Regions from separate parts of the Caulobacter sp. P1_B12_2 genome, predicted to be linked through region 1. Evidence: predicted binding sites of a transcription regulator. Region 1 holds the regulator's gene; the other holds the start of a gene.

Evidence for each region. The regulator HrcA, encoded in region 1, represses chaperone genes, less so after heat shock. The targets are predictions, from matches to a motif close to GTTAGCANTCNNNNNNNNNGANTGCTAAC.
Region 2: the regulator HrcA is predicted to act here: its motif matches at 1,347-1,375, upstream of groES (co-chaperone GroES).

What each region holds. Positions count from the first base shown of each region.
Region 1 is NZ_JBFTZS010000183.1:18-3,417, forward strand. Features, by position in the region: gene grpE (nucleotide exchange factor GrpE) at 16-636, opposite strand; gene hrcA (heat-inducible transcriptional repressor HrcA) at 644-1,717, opposite strand; gene rph (ribonuclease PH) at 1,841-2,563, shown strand; gene AC1DZ6_RS12950 (helix-turn-helix domain-containing protein) at 2,666-2,896, opposite strand; gene AC1DZ6_RS12955 (DUF2975 domain-containing protein) at 2,919-3,400, opposite strand, start outside.
Region 2 is NZ_JBFTZS010000105.1:7,960-11,359, forward strand. Features, by position in the region: gene AC1DZ6_RS08790 (DUF4345 family protein) at 1-368, opposite strand, end outside; gene AC1DZ6_RS08795 (VOC family protein) at 411-821, opposite strand; gene AC1DZ6_RS08800 (protease inhibitor I42 family protein) at 821-1,216, opposite strand; gene groES (co-chaperone GroES) at 1,436-1,726, shown strand; gene groL (chaperonin GroEL) at 1,788-3,400, shown strand, end outside.

The DNA of each region.
Region 1 (3,400 bases):
CATAGGGTGAAGAAATCAAGCCTTCGTGTCGAAGGCTCCGCCGGTATCCGCGCCGTTGCTGGCGTACGGGTTGGCGGCTCCGGCCGGTTCAGCCGCCGCGCCCGGCGCCGTCGAGCCCTTGGCGGCCACGGCGACCATGGCTGGGCGGACCAGGCGGCCCATCAGCTCGTAGCCGGCCTGCAGCACCTGGATGACGCCGCCGGCCGCGACCTCGTCCGAGGGCTGTTCCATCACCGCCTGATGCAGGTGGGGATCGAACTTCTCGCCCTTGCTCGGGTCGATCTTCTTCAGGCCGTTGCGTTCGAAGGCGCCCAGGAGCTCCTTCTCGGTCATCTCGACGCCGATGATGTAGTTGGTCACCGCCGGGTCCTGCGAGTCGCGCGGGCTCAGGGCCGTGGCGCGCGACAGGTTGTCGGCCACGCCCAGCAGGTCGCGGGCGAACTTCTGGATCGCATAGGCGCGCGCGTCGTTGCTCTCGCGTTCGGCCCGCCGCTTGGTGTTCTCGGCGTCGGCGAGGTAGCGCAGCGCCTGATCCTTCAGGGCGGCCACTTCCAGTTTCAGCGCCTCGATTTCCTGAGACGCGTCGTCGGCTTCGAAGGCCACGTCGTCCTCGGCCGGCGTTTGGTCGTCGGTCATACAGTCCTCATCCGTCCATCATCCGGCCGAGCACGCGGGCGGTATAGTCCACCAGCGGGATCACCCGGGCATAGTTTAAGCGGGTGGGGCCGATCACGCCGATCGCTCCCAGCACCTTCTGTCGGCCCGTCATATAGGGCGCCGCGATCAGGGAGGAACCCGAAAGCGAAAAGAGTCGCGTTTCGGCCCCGATGAAAATGCGCACGCCCTCGGCGGCCCGCACGTCGTCCAGCAGGCCGATCAGCTGACCCTTCTGCTCCAGATCGTCGAACAATCGCCGCACGCGCTCCAGATCCTCGCGGGCGCTGGCGTCGCCCAGCAGGTTGGCCCGGCCGCGAACGATCAGGGCGCGGTCCGCGTCGTCGCCGCCGCTCCAGGCCGCCAGGCCGTCCTCGACCAAACGCGCCGCCGTGGTGTCCAGTTCACGCCGGGCCGCCTCCAGCTCCGCCGCCATCTCGACCTTGGCCTCGTTCAGGGTGCGGCCGCGCAGACGGGCGTTGAGGAAGTTGGAGGCCTCCTGCAGCGAGGCGGGCGTGACGCCGGCCGCGCGCTTCATCAGCCGGTTTTCCACCGTGCCGTCGTCGAACACCATGATCGCCAGGGCCTGGTCGGCGCCCAGGGACACGAACTCCACGTGCTTGACCCCGCCCTCGCGGACCGGGGCGACCACCACGCCGGCCCCGCCGGCCAGGCCCGACAGTATGGCGCTGGCCTCGCCCATCGCGTCCTCGAACGAGCGGCCGTGGGCGAACAGGCGCGACTCGATGGTCCGCCGCTCCTCCTCGCCGATGTCGCCCACCTCCAGCAGGCCGTCGACGAACATCCGCAGGCCCGCATGGGTCGGGATGCGCCCGGCGCTGGTGTGGGGGGCGTCCAGCAAACCGAGCTGGGCCAGGTCCTGCATCACATTGCGGATCGAGGCCGCTGACAGCGACACGTCGCGCGACAGGGTCCGCGAGCCGACCGGTTCGCCGGTCTCCAGATAGGACTCGACCACCCGCCGGAAGATGTCGCGGGCGCGGGCGTCCAGGTCCGTGAGGCTGGGAGTCTGAGCGGAAAACCCCGAAAAGAGCTGTGTCATGAAGCCTTCGAATGCGCCGCGACGGCGACTTCGGGTTCGACGGGATTGCCAACGGGATTGGACGAGCCCGTCTTAACTAGGATAAGCGGCCCCATCCTATCACGCAAAGCCCTGGAGTTTCCCATGCGTCCGTCCGAACGCGCCGCCGACCAAACGCGCGAAGTCACGCTGGAAACCGGCGTCAACCGCTACGCGGAAGGCTCGTGCCTGGTCAGCTTCGGCCACACCAAGGTGCTGGTCACCGCCACGGTCGAGGAAAGCGTCCCCGGCTGGATGCGCAACAAGGGCGCCGGCTGGGTCACGGCCGAGTACGGCATGTTGCCCCGCGCCACCCACACCCGGGGCCGCCGCGAGGCCGCCCAGGGCAAGCAGAGCGGCCGCACCCAGGAAATCCAGCGCCTGATCGGCCGCTCCTTGCGCGCCGTGGTCGACATGAAGGCCCTGGGCGAGCGCCAGATCAGCCTAGACTGCGACGTCATCCAGGCCGACGGCGGCACGCGCACCGCCGCCATCACCGGCGCCTGGGTCGCGCTGCGCCTCGCGGTCAACTATCTGATCGAGGAAGGCGTGCTGAAGACCGACCCGATCGTGGGCCAGGTGGCCGCCGTCTCGTGCGGCGTCTTCAAGGACACCCCGGTGCTCGACCTCGACTACGAGGAAGACAGCCAGGCCGAGGCCGACAGCAATTTCGTGCTCACCGGCGCCGGCGACATCGTCGAGATCCAGGCCACCGGCGAAAAGCGCGGCTTCACCCGCGGCGAGTTCGAGCAGCTGTTCGCCCTGGCGGAAAAGGGCATCGGCGAGCTGTTCGTGAAGCAGCGGGAAGCGGTTTCGGCGGCCAAGTAGGGCGCTTAGCTTTCAAGCTAGGCCACGAAAAATATTAACCGTCATTCCGGGCCTTGTGCCCGGAATGACGGCTGAAAAGTGGGTGCTAGAAAAGAAGAGGTTCTAGTCCTCTTCGTGAACCTCGCCCGGCCCGGGCTCATAGGTCATCAGGTCCCCCGGCTGGCACTCCAGCTCGCGGCACAGGGCGTCCAGGGTGGTGAAGCGCACGGCGCGGGCCTTGCCGGTCTTCAGGATCGACAGGTTGGCGATGGTCACGCCGACCCGGTCCGACAGCTCGGTCAGCGACATTCGCCGCTCCAGCAGGATGCGATCCAGTTGCACGCGGATGGCCATGATCTTTCTTGTCTCCGCGTCGTCAGATTGTCAGTTCGGCTTCTCGTCGAAGGCGGGCGCCCTCGCGGAAGACCTCGGCCAGAACGAACACCACCAGGACCGGGAACCAGGCGCTCAGGCTGAACGAGCCGTCGACGATCTTGGTGTCCGGCGCCAGCCACTTGGCCAGGGCGGCGAAGATGTAGTGGCCGATCTCCAGAGCGGCCAAAACCAGACCCACCACCCGCAGGCGGCGGACATTGTCGGGATGGAACGGGTCGCCGGCGGTCAGGGTGGAGAACACCCGCCTCAGGCGCTCGACGATCACCATCCAGCCGCCGGACAGCAGCGCCCAGGCGCCCAGAGCGCCCGCGAACAGCGGTCCCTTGTTGATCAGCTCGTCGACCGAGCTGCCGATATGCAGTTTCGAGGTGATCAGTTCGGGGTTGAAGCTGAGCAGCAGCACCGCGACCGTGAAGATCGCCAGCAGGCTGACCCAGACCCACAGACCCACATAGATCACGT
Region 2 (3,400 bases), on a different contig from region 1:
AAGCGGCCCCGGGACTTGTCGACCAGGGCCGAGACGGCGCGGCCCAAGGCGGCGCCCATCCAGGCCATGGCCAGGGCGAAGGCCATGGCCGCCCCGACGTGGGACTGGTAGCCCAGGAACAAGGCCGCGGCGGCGTGCGACAGGATCAGCAGGCCGCCCAGGGCCCGGCCCTCGGTCCTTCCGTCGATCTGGGCCCTGGTGGCGGGCGGAGCATCCTCGCCCACGGTTTCGTCCTCGCCGTCGTCCTCGACCTCCAGGGCGTTCAGCCCCAGCACAGAGCCGGGCCGGACCAGGGTCAGGCCGCCCAGCACCCCGCCGATCACGCAGGCGATCATCGCCAGGACAAGCGAAAGGCCGTAGCTCGAAATCGTCACTCTGGTCCGGTCTCCAACCGCCTGATCCTCATCGGCTCAGGCGGGCGCATGGCAAACGGCTTCGACATTCCGGCCGTCCGGGTCGAACACGAAAGCTCCATAGTAGTTGGGGTGATAATGCGGCCGAATCCCGGGCGCTCCGTTATCCTTGCCGCCAGCCGCGAGGGCGGCGGCGTAAAAGGCGTCGACCGCCGCGCGGGTCTGGGCCGTGAAGGCGATGTGCAGGGGGCCGGTCAGGGCTTGGTCCTCGCCGATCCAGAAGCTGGGCTTGCCGGCCTGGATGTCGCGGCCGTCGGCGCTGGGGCCGTAGCCCAGCACTTCAGAGCCGCCGGTGATCTCCGCGCCGACGCTCATCACCACGTCGATGCCCAAGGGCGCGAACGCCGCGTCGTAGAAGGCCCTCGACTTGGCCAGGTCGGCGACTCGCAGTCCGATATGATCGATCATCAGCGCACCCTTACATGGAACACGACCCTGCGGTCGCCGGGCTGGTCGGGCTCCCACGGCCGCTTGAGCGTGAAGGCCAGGTCGGTCTGGCCCCGGGCCGCGGCGGTGTAGCGGTAGACCGCGCGGACCGGCGCGCCCGGCGCCCGGGCGTCGGTCACGAAGCTGGAGCCGCCTTCCAGCAGGGGCGGGGCCTCGTGGTCCAGCCGCCATGCGTAGCCGGTTCCGGCGTTCAGCGGCAGGGCGATCTCCAGGTCCTGGCCGCGCGCCAGCTCGACCACGCCGGCGTCGGCGTCGACGTCGGTCACCGTGCGCAGCGGCGTCGGCGCGGGCGTGGCGCAGGCGGTCAGGAGGAGCAGGCTCGCCGCGATCAGGCCCAGGCTTGGGATCGTCTTCATGCCGCCGTCTTCCGTCCCTATCTCTGTCCGCCGCCGGAGGATCACCGGGGTCCGGAGCGGTTTCGCCCACAGCTAATCGGCGGCCGTCGTCCTTGACTCCCTACACCGCCGGTCCTAACTCCAGCCCGGCGTTGGCACTCGATGGGAGCGACTGCTAACAGCGACGCTCCCCGCTTGCCGACGAACCGTAATTCTAACCGTCCCGACGGAGAAGACCCTATGAAGTTTCGTCCTCTTGGCGACCGCGTCCTGGTGAAGCGTGTCGAAGAAGAAACCAAAACCAAGGGCGGGATCATCATTCCCGACACCGCCAAGGAAAAGCCGCAAGAAGGCGAAGTCGTCGCCGTCGGCCCCGGCGCCCGTAACGACAAGGGCGACGTCGTCGCTCTGGACCTGAAGGCCGGCGACAAGATCCTGTTCGGCAAGTGGTCGGGCAGCGAAGTGAAGGTCGACGGTGAAGACCTGCTGATCATGAAGGAAAGCGACGTCCTGGGCGTGATCGAGGCCTAACCGCCTCTCTCTCCTCTGACTGCTTTCGACCCCAGTTTCTCTTTTAGAAGGGCTCATACACATGGCCGCTAAAGACGTTTATTTCTCCTCGGACGCGCGCGACAAGATGCTGCGCGGCGTCAACATCCTCGCCAACGCGGTGAAGGTGACCCTGGGCCCCAAGGGCCGCAACGTCGTGATCGAAAAGTCCTTCGGCGCCCCGCGCTCGACCAAGGACGGCGTCTCGGTCGCCAAGGAAATCGAACTGGCTGACCGCTTCGAGAACCTCGGCGCGCAGATGATCCGCGAAGTCGCCTCGAAGACCAACGACAAGGCCGGCGACGGCACCACCACCGCCACCGTCCTGGCTCAAGCCATCGTGCAAGAAGGCCTCAAGTCGGTCGCCGCCGGCATGAACCCGATGGACCTGAAGCGCGGCATCGACAAGGCCGTCGCCATCGTCGTCGCCGAGATCAAGTCGTCGTCGAAGAAGGTCACCACCAACACCGAAATCGCTCAGGTCGGCACCATCTCGGCCAACGGCGACAAGGAAGTGGGCGACATGATCGCGCGCGCCATGGACAAGGTCGGCAACGAAGGCGTCATCACCGTCGAYGAAGCCAAGACCGCCGAGACCGAGCTCGACGTCGTCGAAGGCATGCAGTTCGACCGCGGCTACCTGTCGCCATACTTCATCACCAACGCCGACAAGATGGAAGTTCAGCTCGAAGAGCCGCTCATCCTGCTGTTCGAAAAGAAGCTGTCCTCGCTGCAGCCGCTGCTGCCGGTGCTGGAAGCCGTCGTCCAGTCGGGCCGTCCGCTGGTGATCATCGCCGAGGACGTCGAGGGCGAAGCCCTGGCCACCCTGGTGGTCAACAAGCTGCGTGGCGGCCTGCGCGTCGCCGCCGTGAAGGCCCCGGGCTTCGGTGATCGTCGCAAGGCGATGCTGGAAGACCTGGCCATCCTGACCGGCGCTCAAGTCGTGTCGGAAGACCTGGGCATCAAGCTCGAGAACGTGTCGCTCGACATGCTCGGCAAGGCCAAGAAGGTCACCATCACCAAGGACGACACCACCATCGTGGACGGCGTCGGCGAGAAGACCGCGATCGAAGCGCGCATCACCCAGATCAAGCGCCAGATCGAAGACACCACGTCGGACTACGACAAGGAAAAGCTGCAAGAACGTCTGGCCAAGCTGGCCGGCGGCGTTGCCGTCATCCGCGTCGGCGGCTCGACCGAAGTCGAAGTGAAGGAAAAGAAGGACCGCGTCGACGACGCCCTCAACGCGACCCGCGCGGCCGCCGATGAAGGCATCGTCCCGGGCGGCGGCGTGGCTCTGCTGAAGGCCTCCAAGGCCCTGGCGAACCTGACCGGCGACAACGACGACCAGACCGCCGGCATCGCGATCGTCCGTCGCGCCCTGCAGGCCCCGATCCGTCAGATCGCCGAAAACGCCGGCGTCGAAGGCTCGATCGTGGTCGGCAAGGTGCTGGAAAGCGACTCGGCCACCTTCGGCTTCAACGCCCAGACCGAGCAGTATGTCGACCTGATCGCCGACGGCGTCATCGACCCGGCCAAGGTCGTCCGCACCGCTCTGCAGGACGCCGCCTCGGTGGCCGGCCTGCTGATCACCACGGAAGCCGCGATCGTCGAAGCCCCCAAGAAGGGTGGCGGCGCCGGTGGCCCTCCGGGCGG